Regions from separate parts of the Rhizobium sp. AAP116 genome, predicted to be linked through region 2. Evidence: predicted binding sites of a transcription regulator. Region 2 holds the regulator's gene; each other region holds the start of a gene.
What was found. The regulator LexA, encoded in region 2, represses DNA repair genes until DNA is damaged. The targets are predictions, from matches to a motif close to TGTTCNNNNTGTGTTCNG.
Positions count from the first base shown of each region.

Region 1: IP85_RS06415 (PA0069 family radical SAM protein) is a predicted target of LexA. The motif match lies at 1,731-1,748, and genes of this name have one in related genera.
Region 3: IP85_RS20645 (putative DNA modification/repair radical SAM protein) is a predicted target of LexA. The motif match lies at 1,515-1,532, and genes of this name have one in related genera.

Region 1 covers NZ_LJIB01000007.1:216,193-220,350, forward strand. The annotation lists gene IP85_RS06410 (ribonuclease HII) at 1-372, opposite strand, end outside; gene IP85_RS06415 (PA0069 family radical SAM protein) at 514-1,671, opposite strand; gene IP85_RS06420 (glycosyl transferase) at 1,803-2,324, shown strand; gene moaB (molybdenum cofactor biosynthesis protein B) at 2,325-2,873, opposite strand; gene IP85_RS06430 (4-(cytidine 5'-diphospho)-2-C-methyl-D-erythritol kinase) at 2,870-3,769, opposite strand; gene IP85_RS06435 (tetratricopeptide repeat protein) at 3,775-4,158, opposite strand, start outside.
Region 2 covers NZ_LJIB01000003.1:51,158-55,315, forward strand. The annotation lists gene IP85_RS02325 (ComEC/Rec2 family competence protein) at 1-986, shown strand, start outside; gene lexA (transcriptional repressor LexA) at 980-1,696, opposite strand; gene IP85_RS02335 (DUF1003 domain-containing protein) at 1,906-2,454, shown strand; gene IP85_RS02340 (VOC family protein) at 2,475-3,368, shown strand; gene kdsA (3-deoxy-8-phosphooctulonate synthase) at 3,365-4,158, shown strand, end outside.
Region 3 covers NZ_LJIB01000043.1:106,278-110,435, forward strand. The annotation lists gene IP85_RS20635 (glycosyltransferase family 4 protein) at 1-771, opposite strand, end outside; gene greA (transcription elongation factor GreA) at 794-1,270, opposite strand; gene IP85_RS20645 (putative DNA modification/repair radical SAM protein) at 1,538-2,767, shown strand; gene IP85_RS20650 (UdgX family uracil-DNA binding protein) at 2,767-4,158, shown strand, end outside.

The sequences.
Region 1 (4,158 bases), on a different contig from region 2:
CTCCTGATCGAGGCCGGCCACGGCCCGGCGCATGGCATCGAGGCTCGCCTTGCGGATGTCGATGAGATCGATGCGCTTGGGCGAGGAGGACGCAATCGAAACGGTCGCTTCGGCCAGGATATGCTCATAGAGGACCTCACGCTGGGCGGCGGAAAGCTTCTTGGAGTCGTTCAGCCCGTCGGGGATCCGCTTCGGATCGAGGATCACGGCTGCGGCGACCACCGGGCCTGCCAGAGGCCCGCGTCCTGCTTCGTCGGTCCCGGCCACCGGCCAAAGGCCCTGGCGCTTGGCGCGGCTCTCAAGTGAGAAATCCGGGACGAGGGGCAAGTCTGGAAAGAGGCCAGGAGAATCGGGTGGCGTGCGTCGTTTCATGCGGCAGAAATCGCACGCGCACCCGACCTCCTGCAAGTCCCCGGTCCCAATCGCGATCATGGCGAAAGGGGCGGCTTACCAGGGACTACATCCGGTGCGAGGCGGCGGACAACAGCACCGGAATACGAAAACAAACCCAAGTCAGAGCAGCGAGAGCTGCACTCCGTCGCTGTCGGGCGAGATGAACAGGTCTTCCCTGAGATGCAGGCTGCGGCGCATCAGGCCGAGCCGCTTGGTCGCCATCTCGAAGCGACGGCTGATCTGCCAGGCATAGGGACCGGCCCCTTTCATCCGCTTGCCGAATTCGGCATCATAATCCTTGCCGTCGCGCATCGAGCGAACCAGTGACATCACGTGACGATAGCGGTCCGGATAGTTCTGCAGTAGCCAGTCGCGAAACAGCGGGCTCACTTCGAGCGGCAGGCGCAAAAGCACATAACTTGCCTCTGTCGCCCCTGCGGCCCTGCCGCTGTCGAGAATCCGTTCGATCTCGTGATCGTTGAGAGCGGGAATGATCGGCGCCATCATAACGGCCACAGGAATGCCGGCCTCTGAAAGCGTCTTGATCGCCTCCAGCCGTTTGGCCGGTGTCGAGGCACGGGGCTCCATCGTCCGTGCCAGTTTGCGATCCAGCGTCGTCACCGAGATGCCGACTTTCACCAGCCCGCGCTCTGCCATCGACGTCAGGATGTCGATATCACGCAGGATGAGCGCGGACTTCGTCACGATCACAACCGGATGGTTCGCCTTGTCCAGGACTTCCAGGATCTGTCGCATGATGCGCCATTCCCGTTCGATCGGCTGATAGGGATCGGTATTGGTGCCGATCGCGATCGGTTTCACCTTGTAGCCCGGCTTCGACAGTTCCCGTTCCAGCAGGCGTGGCGCATCCGGCTTGGCAAACAGCTTGGCCTCGAAGTCGAGGCCTGCCGACAGGCCCATATAGCTATGCGTCGGTCGGGCGAAGCAGTAGATGCAGCCATGCTCGCAGCCGCGATAGGGATTGATCGAACGGTCGAAGGGAATGTCGGGTGAATCGTTGCGGGTGATGACCGTGCGCGGCTTCTCGACCTGAACTTCGGTCCTGAAGGGCGGCATGTCCTCGAGCGTATGCCAGCCGTCATCGAAGGCGACGCGCTCCTGGCTCTCGAACCGGCCGGCCGGATTGATCCCGGCCGCACGTCCGCGCCGCCGATCGATCTCGATCCGCATGCCGGACGCGTTCATCAGCGCATCGGCAATATCTGCCGTATTGCCGGGCTGAAAGGCAGCCTGGCTCACAAGAGACAGCTCGGTCATGTTTGGCTCCTCGCGGGCGTTCAAGCCTCGCTCAATGACTTTATTCCTAGCGGCAAAAAGAGAACAATGCAAGAACAAACTTCGGAAAACTGTCTGTGGCAAAACTTTGTGCAATGCGATAGATATAGGCAATGCTGACAGTGATCATGGAATGCCACGACCAGGAACCCGAGCTCGCACAGACCTTGTCCGTGCTGGTGGCCGGCGCTGTCGAGGGTCTGGTCAGCGATGTCATCGTGCTTGACCACGGCTCGACCGATGGTTCGTCCTTGGTTGCCGATGCTGCCGGATGCCGCTTTTATCAGCAATGGGACATGAAGGACGTGCTGGCGACGGCGCGGGGCGAATGGCTGCTGCTCATCGAACCCGGTGCGCGGCTCGGCCAGGGCTGGGTGGATGAGGTTGCGGAGTATGTCGCGCTCAACAAGGCGCCCGCCCGTTTCTCCGAATCGCGGCTTTACCGGCAGCCCTTCTATCGCCGGCTGACCCGCTCGACGCCGCTGCTCGAGAATGGTCTGCTGATCCCGAAACGTCAGGCACAGGGGCTGGCTGGCGAGGGCAGGGAACTGCTTCAGCTGGCGCGCGGGCACAAGCCGCGCCGTCTCGCCTCCGAGATCATTCCGTCCTGGGTCGCCCGCGAGGCGCGCCGCTGATCAGCCTTGGCTGCGCTTCAGATGCTCGTCGAGCCTGGGCATGATTTCCACGAAATTGCAGGGCATGTGCCGATAGTCGAGCTGCGGCTTGATGATACCGTCCCACGCATCCTTGCAGGCGCCGGGCGAGCCCGGCAGCACGAAGATGAATGTGGCGTTGGCAACGCCACCCGTCGCGCGGGACTGGATCGTCGAGGTGCCGATCTTGTCATAGGAGATGCGGTGGAAGACTTCGGAAAAGCCGTCCATGCGCTTTTCGAACAGCGGCTCCAAGGCCTCGGGCGTGACATCCCGCCCGGTAAAGCCCGTGCCACCGGTGGTGATGACGACATCGATCTCGGGCGTCTTCGTCCAGGTCTCGACCTGGTCCCGGATCGTCGTCTTGTCGTCCTTGACAATCGCCCGGGCAACAAGCCGGTGACCAGCCTCTTCGATGCGCGCGACCAGCGTGTCCCCGGATTTGTCGTCGGAAAGGCTGCGGGTGTCGGAAACGGTGAGCACCGCAATGCCAACGGGAATGAAGGGGCGGCTTTCGTCGATGCGGCTCATCGGCTCTCTCCCTGAACGGTACGTGTGAGGAGCACATACCAGTTCGGCCGATAGGCCGAAAGCGCCAAGGCCGCCTTCATCGCCGCAGCCTCGGTCTCGTAGAGCCCGAAACAGGTGGCGCCAGAGCCAGACATGCGCACAAAACCTGCCAGGCTCTGCCGCAGCAGATCGCAGGCCTCGGCAATCTCGGGCACCAGCGCTTCTGCCGGCGGCTGCAGGTCGTTGCGCAGGGCGGAGAGCGACTGCATCCACGCAGAGAGACTGGAAGATTGGTCCATCTCGCCGATCGGATCATTGTCGCGGCGCTGAAGGCTGCGAAAGATCTCCGGCGTGGAAACGGGCTTCAGCGGATTGACCAGCACCAGCGGTACGGAGGGCATGGCAACTGTCTCGATCGTCTCGCCGATCCCGCGCGCGCGCAGCGGCGTCGAGGCAAGGCACATCGGCACATCGGCGCCGAGCTGCACTGCGATCTGCTGCAACGTCTCCGCCGGCAGCTCCGCCTTCCAGAGCCTGAGGAGACCGCGCAATGTCGCTGCGGCATCCGCCGAACCACCGCCGATCCCCGACGCGATCGGCAGGCTCTTGTCGAGAAGAATGGAAACAGCGCCGTGTGGCTGGCCGCATTCATCGAGGGCGGCCCGAAGCAGATCGCGCGCCTTCAGAACCAGATTGTCATCGCCTGAAAGCGCAGCCCCGAAGCGCCCGACGATACGGAAACTGTCTGTGTCTGCCGTCTCGAAGGCGAGTTCGTCGCCGTCCTCGGCAAAGGTCACGAGACTGTCGAGAAGATGATAGCCGTCGTCCCGCCGACCTGTGACGTGCAAAGCAAGGTTGATCTTGGCCGGAGCCGTCTCGACGATCCGCTCCGGCCGGCGCTCTGCAATGTCTTTCATTCGGCTCAGGTCTTCTTGTCGTCTTTCTTGGGCTCTTCGACCGGTTTGGTCTCGACCTTGGCGGCATCAGACTCGATCGCCGGAAGGCCCTTGTCGATCTTTGCCTGGATCTTCGGAACTTCGACCTCTTCCGGCTCGGAGGCCAGCGCCCGCTTCCACTGATACTTGGCTTCCAGCTTGCGCCCGACGCGCCAGTAGGCATCGCCCAGATGGTCGTTGATCGTCGGGTCACCGGCACGCAGCTCGACAGCGCGTTCCAGTTCGACCACCGCCTCTTCGAAGCGACCAAGGCGATAATAGGCCCAGCCGAGCGAATCGACGATGTAGCCGTCGTCCGGCCGAAGCTCGACCGCCTTCTTGATCATCTCCAGACCTTCCTGGAGATTGCG
Region 2 (4,158 bases):
TGGAGGCAAACCTCGCCGCCATGCCGCTGATCTCGCTGATCGTGATGCCGTCCGGCTTCATTGCCATGCTGCTCATGCCATTTGGCCTCGACGCGCCGTTCTTCTGGATCATGGGCCAGGGCCTGGAAATGGTGCTCATTGTCGCTCACACCGTCTCCGGCTGGGGCGGCGGTTACGTCTTCCCGCGTCTGCCGGCATGGTTCATGCCCGGCGCAATCGCCGGCATGCTCTTGCTGATGCTACTCAGAACCCCGATCAGGCATGTCGGCACGGCTCTCATCGTCGCAACGCTCGCTGCTGCCTTCCTTGCTCCACGACCCCCGGGTGGCGAACTGATGATCAGCGAGGACGCTCGGTTGGTCGCGATTCGGGTCGCAAATGACGACACGTTCATCATTGCAATCAACCGAGCCCGCCCGCCTGCCTTCATCTTCGATCAATGGCGACCCGTGCTCGGCATCGATGAACCAAGGCGCCCGGTGATGCTCGAGACCGCCCCCCTGCCGCCAGCGCCAGAATGGCGTAATGGCCAAACACTGTCGGAGGAGCAGCGCAAACTCGCAGAGGCTGTATTTGATAGCCTACTCAAGGCCGCCGGGAGAGAACAGTTCACCTGCGTAAAGCAGGCCTGTGCCATCAGACTGGAGAACGGCAACACGCTGCTGACGCTGGAACGCCCGGACCTCATCGGCGCAGCCTGCGACCGCGCTGATATCGTGGTTCTGTCGGCGCGCACGCGCGCCAAAACCTGCCGCTCTGGCGCGCTCCTGATTTCCGAGGCGAGCCAGCGCGCAACCGGCTCCCTCGAGGTCGCGGGCCTAGCCACCACCTCACAAGCCATGACGGTCAGGTCAGCGCTCGACGGACCCTCCAGACCCTGGACGGCGCACCGTCTCTACGACTGGCGCAGCGGCCTTTCCGATAACACGCATGAATTTGCGGGTCCGACTAGGAACGTCCGACCGAGGCCGGAGCCCGATCAGTGATAGCGGCGAATGAGGCCCACCAGCTTGCCCTGGATCTTGACGCGATCCGGCGGGAAGATGCGGGTTTCGTAGGCCGGATTGGCGGCCTCCAGCGCAATCGATGCGCCGCGGCGGCGGAAGCGTTTGAGTGTCGCCTCCTCGTCGTCGACGAGCGCCACGATGATGTCACCGGGATTGGCGTTCGAGGCATTGCGGATGATAACCGTATCGCCGTCAAGAATACCGGCCTCGATCATCGAATCGCCCTTGACCTCAAGCGCGTAGTGATCGCCCGCGCCGATCATCTCCGCCGGTACCGTGATGTCGTGAGTGTTGTTCTGAATGGCTGAAATCGGCACACCGGCTGCGATTCGGCCCATGACCGGAACCGAGACGGACGAGCCGTTGTCTTCGACCGGCGGCTTTGTCAGTGCTGGCGCCGGCGGCGTCTTGCCGAGACTGCCCTCGATCACGCTCGGCGCAAAGCCGCGGCGCGGCTGGATGCTTGGCGAATAGGCTTCCGGAAGCTTGATGACCTCCAGTGCACGAGCCCGGTTCGGCAAGCGTCGGATGAAGCCGCGTTCCTCGAGCGCCGTGATCAGGCGATGGATCCCGGATTTCGATGCGAGGTCCAGCGCATCCTTCATCTCGTCGAAGGACGGCGGGACACCCGATTCCTTCATCCGTTCATGGATGAAGAGAAGCAGTTCCTGTTGCTTGCGCGTCAGCATATGCGGTGCCCCCGAGGTGAAACAAATACAGAACAGACACTATATGTTCCAGTTGTGTTCCGCAAGGGGATAAATTTTTGTGAAGAGCCAGTGATAAAATGCGATAGCCGCGGACAAAGGTCTTGAAACTGTCGGATTTTGGCGTGTTGCAGGGGAGAGTGCAGATCCGCCCCCACACATCAGGCAAACCGCCCTCAAGGATGCTGTAAATGCTGAAGGATATCGAGAAGCTCGTTCTGGGGAAGTCGTCATCCGATCTTTCGTCAGCAGAGCAGAAGGTGCTGAAGCGGGCGCGCGAGCGACGCACGGTGTCGACCAATGCCGGCGAGGACTTTCTGGCTCATGCCACGTTCGGCCAGCGGGTCGCTGATGACATCGCACGGGTCGGTGGTTCCTGGGGTTTCATCATCGGCTTCATGCTGTTTTTGGTCGCCTGGGTCATCCTCAATACGGTGATTCTGGCAACAGGTGCGCTCGATCCTTATCCGTTCATCTTCCTGAACCTGCTCTTGTCGATGCTCGCCGCCATCCAGGCACCCATCATCATGATGAGCCAGAACCGCCAGACCGAGCGGGATCGCTTCATGGCGGCGAAAGACTACGAGATCAATCTCAAGGCAGAGATCGAGGTATTGGCCTTGCACCACAAGATCGACGAGGAGGTGGTGAAAGAGCTGCGCGAGGCGCGCCAGGAGATTTATGCGCTGCGCCAGGCGATCGAGACCCTTTCAAGCAAGGCGCACAATTCTCAAAACTGAAGAATTAATCGAGAGCAAACATGTCCAATCCCATTTCCTCAGCCCGCGCCATCGATCATCTCGTCCTGCCGGTCTTCGAGCTCGAAACCGCCCGCGACAGGCTCGGGCGTCTCGGCTTTACCGTTGCGGCGGATGCCCGCCACCCGTTCGGCACGGAGAATGCCTGTGTGTTCTTCGCTGACGACACCTATCTGGAACCGCTGGCGGTCGGCAGCCGAGAGGACTGTCTGGAAGCAGCGCGCATGGGCAATGTCTTTGTCGCTCGCGATCAGGCCTTTCGCTTTCGACGAGGCGAGGGCCTCTCCGCCATTGTCGTGAAGACGCACGACGCGTTGGCTGACGATTCGCAGTATCGCCAAGACGGCATGAGCGCCGGCCCTGTGCTTGATTTCGCGCGCCAGTTTCGTTTTCCGGATGGGCGGACCGCGGAGGGTTCGTTCCGCCTCGCCTTTGCCGCAGACCTGCGCGCGCCTGATTTCTTCGCCTTCGCCTGTCAGCGCATCAATCCTCTCCCGACCGATCGGGGTCCTCTGCTCGTACATGCCAATGGCGCAGCAGGGATTCGAAGCGTGGTGCTGGTCGAAGAGAACCCGAGCGACTTCCAATATCTGCTGGAAATGGTCCTCGACCAGCGCGATGTCACGGCCCATTCCTTCGGCCTCTCCATCCAGGCCGCCCATACGTCCGTCGATGTCCTGACGCCGGAGGGTTTCCGGCTTCACTTCGGACAGGACGTGGCGGTGTCGGAACGGGGGCTCGTCGGGGCAGCCGTGGTTTTCGCGGTTGATGATCTCGGCGTGACAGAAGCCTGCCTCGCTGCTAAGGGCGTCACCTATCAAAAAACGGGCGCACGCCTCGTCGTCGCGCCGGAAGAGGGGCAGGGTGTTACCTTTGCCTTCGAGGAGTTGAAATGAGCGTGTCCCCCAATTCGGAAGTCATCGTTGGCGAAGGCCCGGCCAAGGCCGTCTTCTCCCAGAAGGGCCGTTTTGCCTTGATCGCTGGTCCCTGCCAGATGGAAAGCCGCGACCATGCCTTCATGATCGCCGGCCAGCTCGTCGAGCTCTGCCGCGAACTCGGGCTCGGTCTCGTTTACAAGTCATCCTTCGACAAGGCGAACCGCACCTCGCTGTCTGCTGAGCGCGGCATTGGCCTGGAAACGGCGATGGAAGTCTTCGCCGACATCAAGAAGGAATTCGGCGTTCCGGTCCTGACCGACATCCACACGGAAGAGCAATGCGCCGCCGTTGCCCCGACTGTTGATATCCTGCAGATCCCGGCCTTCCTCTGCCGCCAGACAGACCTGCTGGTGGCTGCGGCGAAGACCGGTCGGGCGATCAACGTCAAGAAGGGCCAGTTCCTGGCGCCCTGGGACATGAAGAACGTCCTGAACAAGATCACCGGTTCCGGCAATCCGAACGTCCTGCTCTGCGAGCGTGGTGCCTCCTTCGGCTACAACACGCTGGTCTCCGACATGCGCTCGCTGCCGATCATGGCGGCCATGGGCGCACCTGTCGTGTTCGACGCCACCCATTCGGTCCAGCAGCCGGGCGGGCAGGGTGGGTCCTCTGGTGGCCAGCGGGAATTCGTCGAAACGCTGGCTCGTGCAGCTGTTGCCGTCGGTGTCGGTGGCCTCTTCATCGAGACTCATCAGGATCCGGACAACGCACCGTCAGATGGCCCGAACATGGTCAAGATCACGGACAT
Region 3 (4,158 bases), on a different contig from region 2:
GCCTTCGTTGCGCGAGGGAGCGACGTAGAGCGTCAGGCGGCGATACCAGGGCTTGATGTCATCGACTTCGCCGAGGAAACGGATGCGGTCTGTCAGGCCTGCAGCGGCGATGTCGGCCTTCAGCTTGTCTGCAAAGGCCGTGTGTTCCGCGGTGATCCGGCCAGATATCACGGCCGTCCATTCCGGATTGCCCGGAAGGAGCTCGATCATGGCCCGTACGAAAAGATCCGTGCCCTTCTGATGGCGCACCCGCCCGAAACAGCCGACCAGATGCCGGCCCTTCAGATCTTCGGGAAGGCTCCTGTCGAGCTCGTCCGACGGATGGAACAGCTGAAGGTCCACGCCGTGGCGAATGACGCGATGCGGGACCTTGAGAAAAGAACCGGACTTTCCATTCGTCGCAACCACGCCGTCCATCTTCGAGATGAGCCAGCGGGTGTAGCGGCTGTGATGCCTTTGGGCCGCAGACGTGAAGAGCAGCTTCAGCGGCATGCGGAAGATGTTGCGGAGGATCAGGCCCACCAGCATCTCGTTGTTGCGACGGGCATGCCAGACGCGGGCAGGGGTAGCGTTCGGCCGCTTCCAGAGGCCGGGTAGCTCGGCCCAGCGCATTTTCGGCAGGTGACCGGGCAGGCCGGGACCAAGCGTCAGGATGCCTAGACCCTGGCGCCTTTGTTCCGGCACGAGCTGGATCACGGTCGATGTCACGCCGGAGAGGCGCCGCTTGAAATGCGGCGCAATCACCGTGATGTCGTCGAGGGATTGCGCCACAGAGGAGCCCTTCCGGCCTAGATCAACCCCACTTGACCGCGAGGATCTCGTAGGCCTTGGAGCCGCCGGGGGCGACGACTTCGATGCTGTCGCCAGCTTCCTTGCCGATCAGCGCGCGGGCGATCGGCGAGGAGATCGAGATGCGGCCGGCCTTCACGTCGGCTTCCTGGTCGCCGACGATCTGGTAGGTCTTCTCTTCTTCGGTGTCTTCGTCCATCAGCTTGACTGTCGCGCCAAACTTGATCTTCGAGCCAGACATCTTCGAGAGGTCAATGACCTCTGCGCGGGCGATCAGGTCTTCCAGTTCGCCGACGCGGCCCTCATTGTGGCTCTGTGCTTCCTTGGCGGCGTGATATTCCGCATTTTCGGAAAGGTCGCCATGAGCGCGCGCCTCGGCAATTGCCTCGATGATGCGCGGACGCTCTTCCTGCTGACGCCAGCGCAGCTCTTCGCTGAGCTTTTCGAAACCGTTCTGCGTCATCGGTACTTTGTCTACCATTTCCTCTTCCTTCGTCTTCATGGCCGCGAGCGCGGGCACAAAAGAAAACAGGTTCCGAAGCAAAGCTGCGGAACCAGTCACAAATCACGTTACGGCAGACTATAGCAGAATGCTTTGCGCAATTTCCAGAGTTTTCGTCGGGCGCCTCCGAAAGCCGACCTGACGGCGAGAAAAATCAGCGAAATCAACGATCATGGTGCCCGGTGGACGCAATGTCGCAAGGCGGAAACTTGACCATTGTCATGGGAACGTATAGAGAACATTCCCATGAAGAAGTCGCTCAAAGAACGTCTCGCCATTCTCTCCGACGCTGCGAAATACGATGCCTCCTGCGCGTCCAGCGGGACGACCAAACGCGACTCGTCCGCCTCTGGCGGTCTCGGCTCGACAGAGGGGTCGGGCATCTGCCATGCCTACGCGCCTGACGGCCGCTGTATCTCGCTTCTGAAGATCCTGCTCACCAATTTCTGCATCTATGACTGTGCCTATTGCATCAATCGCTCTTCGAGCAATGTCGAACGGGCGCGGTTCACGCCGGACGAGGTCGTCTGGCTGACGATCGAATTCTACCGTCGCAATTACATCGAGGGCCTGTTTCTCTCCTCCGGGATCATCAAGTCCTCGGATGATACGATGGCCGAAATGGTGAAGATCGCCAGGGACCTGCGCACCAAGCACGAGTTTCGCGGCTATATCCATCTGAAGACCATCCCCGAGGCATCCGCGCATCTGGTCGAGGAGGCGGGGCTTTATGCCGATCGCCTGTCGATCAATATCGAGCTGCCGACCGATCACGGGCTGGAGCGCTATGCGCCGGAGAAGCGTCCGGTCAACATCCGCCGCTCGATGGCGGATCTGAGGCTGAAGATCGACGAGGCGCGCGAGCCGACGCTCACCGGACGGCGCAAGAAATTCGTGCCCGGCGGCCAGAGTACCCAGATGATCGTCGGGGCTGACGGCGCCAATGATGCGACGATCCTCGGCTCCAGCGCGCGGCTCTACAGCAGTTACGGGTTGAAGCGTGTCTACTACTCCGCCTTCAGCCCGATCCCCGACAGCTCGAAAAACCTGCCGCTGATCAAGCCGCCCTTGATGCGCGAGCATCGGCTCTATCAGGCGGACTGGCTTTATCGTTTCTATGGTTTCTCGGTCGAGGAAATTTCGTCGATCGGGCAGGGTGGCATGCTCGATCTTGAGCTGGATCCCAAGCTTGCCTGGGCGCTGGCGAACCGCGATCGTTTTCCGGTTGATGTCAACAAGGCGGATCGGGAGACGCTACTGCGTGTCCCGGGTTTCGGGACGAAGACTGTGAACGGCTTGCTCTCGGCCCGCCGTCATCGGCGCGTGCGGCTCGAGGACCTGACGCGTCTCGGTGTGTCGCTCAAGAAGGTACGGTCCTTCATCGTCGCCGAGGGATGGTCGCCGAATCGCAGCCTCGATCGGACCGATTTGCGAGCGGTGTTTGCGCCGCCGGCCGAGCAGCTGTCGCTATTCTGATGCGAACCGTCACGCTCGAAGGGCGAGGGGCGTTCGACGAGTGGCGCGATGCTGCACGTTCGCTCCTGGCTGATCGGGTGACACCCGGTCAGGTTCGCTGGCAGCTTTCGGGCGAGGGGGGCGATCTCTTCGGCGCGATGCCGCCAGAGACCGGGCCTGTCGATGTGCCTTCCGGGATCGTCGTGCCGAAGGGCTTCATGGAGGCGGCGGAGGCGGTGATCTGCCATACGGATCCGGCTCGATTTTCACTTCTCTATCGCATTCTCTGGCGGCTGCAGGCGGAACGCAGCCTTCTGCAGGTTAGCTCCGATCCTGACGTCTCGGACCTCGTCCGCTTGATCAAGAACATCAGGCGCGACAGCCACAAGATGAAGGCCTTCGTGCGGTTCCGCGAAGTCGAGGGCTTGCAGGCGGGACGGCGGCGTTTCGTTGCCTGGTTCGAGCCGGAGCATTTCATAGTGTCGCGCACTGCCGGCTTCTTCCAGCGGCGCTTCACCGACATGGACTGGCTGATCGCGACGCCGAAGGGCTCGGCCGCGTGGAACGGGCAGGAGCTCAAGACGTCGCGCGAGCCGGCCGCCCGGCCGGAAGCGGAGGATGAGACCGACGAGCTCTGGCGGACCTATTTCGCCAATATCTTCAATCCGGCGCGGTTGAAGATCAAGGCAATGCAGTCGGAAATGCCGAAGAAATACTGGAAGAACATGCCGGAGGCCTCGCTCATTCCGGACCTGATTGCGGGTGCGGAGCGGCGGGTCGCCGAGATGGCAGAGCGGCAGGCGAGCCAGCCGCCGGCCTTTCACGAGCGGCTGCAGGCGCAGTGGCGTGAACGAGAAGACGAGGAGGCGTCGGTCAATCTGCCGCCGCTCGAACGGCTGCGGGAGGAAGCGGCTGGCTGCACGCGTTGCCCGCTGCATTGCCATGCGACACAGACGGTGTTCGGCGAGGGGCTCGCCGATGCCGACATCATGTTTGTCGGTGAGCAGCCGGGGGATACCGAGGATCTGGCGGGAAAGCCGTTCATCGGTCCGGCTGGCCAGGTCTTCGATGAGGCCGTGGCGGCGGCAGGGATCGACCGTACTCAAGTCTACGTCACCAATGCCGTCAAGCATTTCAAATACGAGCGGCGCGGCAAGCGGCGGATCCATATGCGTCCGGAAGCCGGTGAGGTGGCGCATTGCCGCTGGTGGGTCTCAAAGGAGATCGAGATCATCCGGCCGCGCATCGTCGTGGCGCTCGGTGCGACCGCCTTTCTGTCTCTGACGGGCGAAAGCCGTCCGATCGCCGAGGTGCGGGGTATGCCGATCCCGATGCAGGACAACCGAATGCTGCTTGTCACGACGCATCCAGCGGCGATCCTCAGGATGCCCGACGAGGATCTGAAAGCGCGC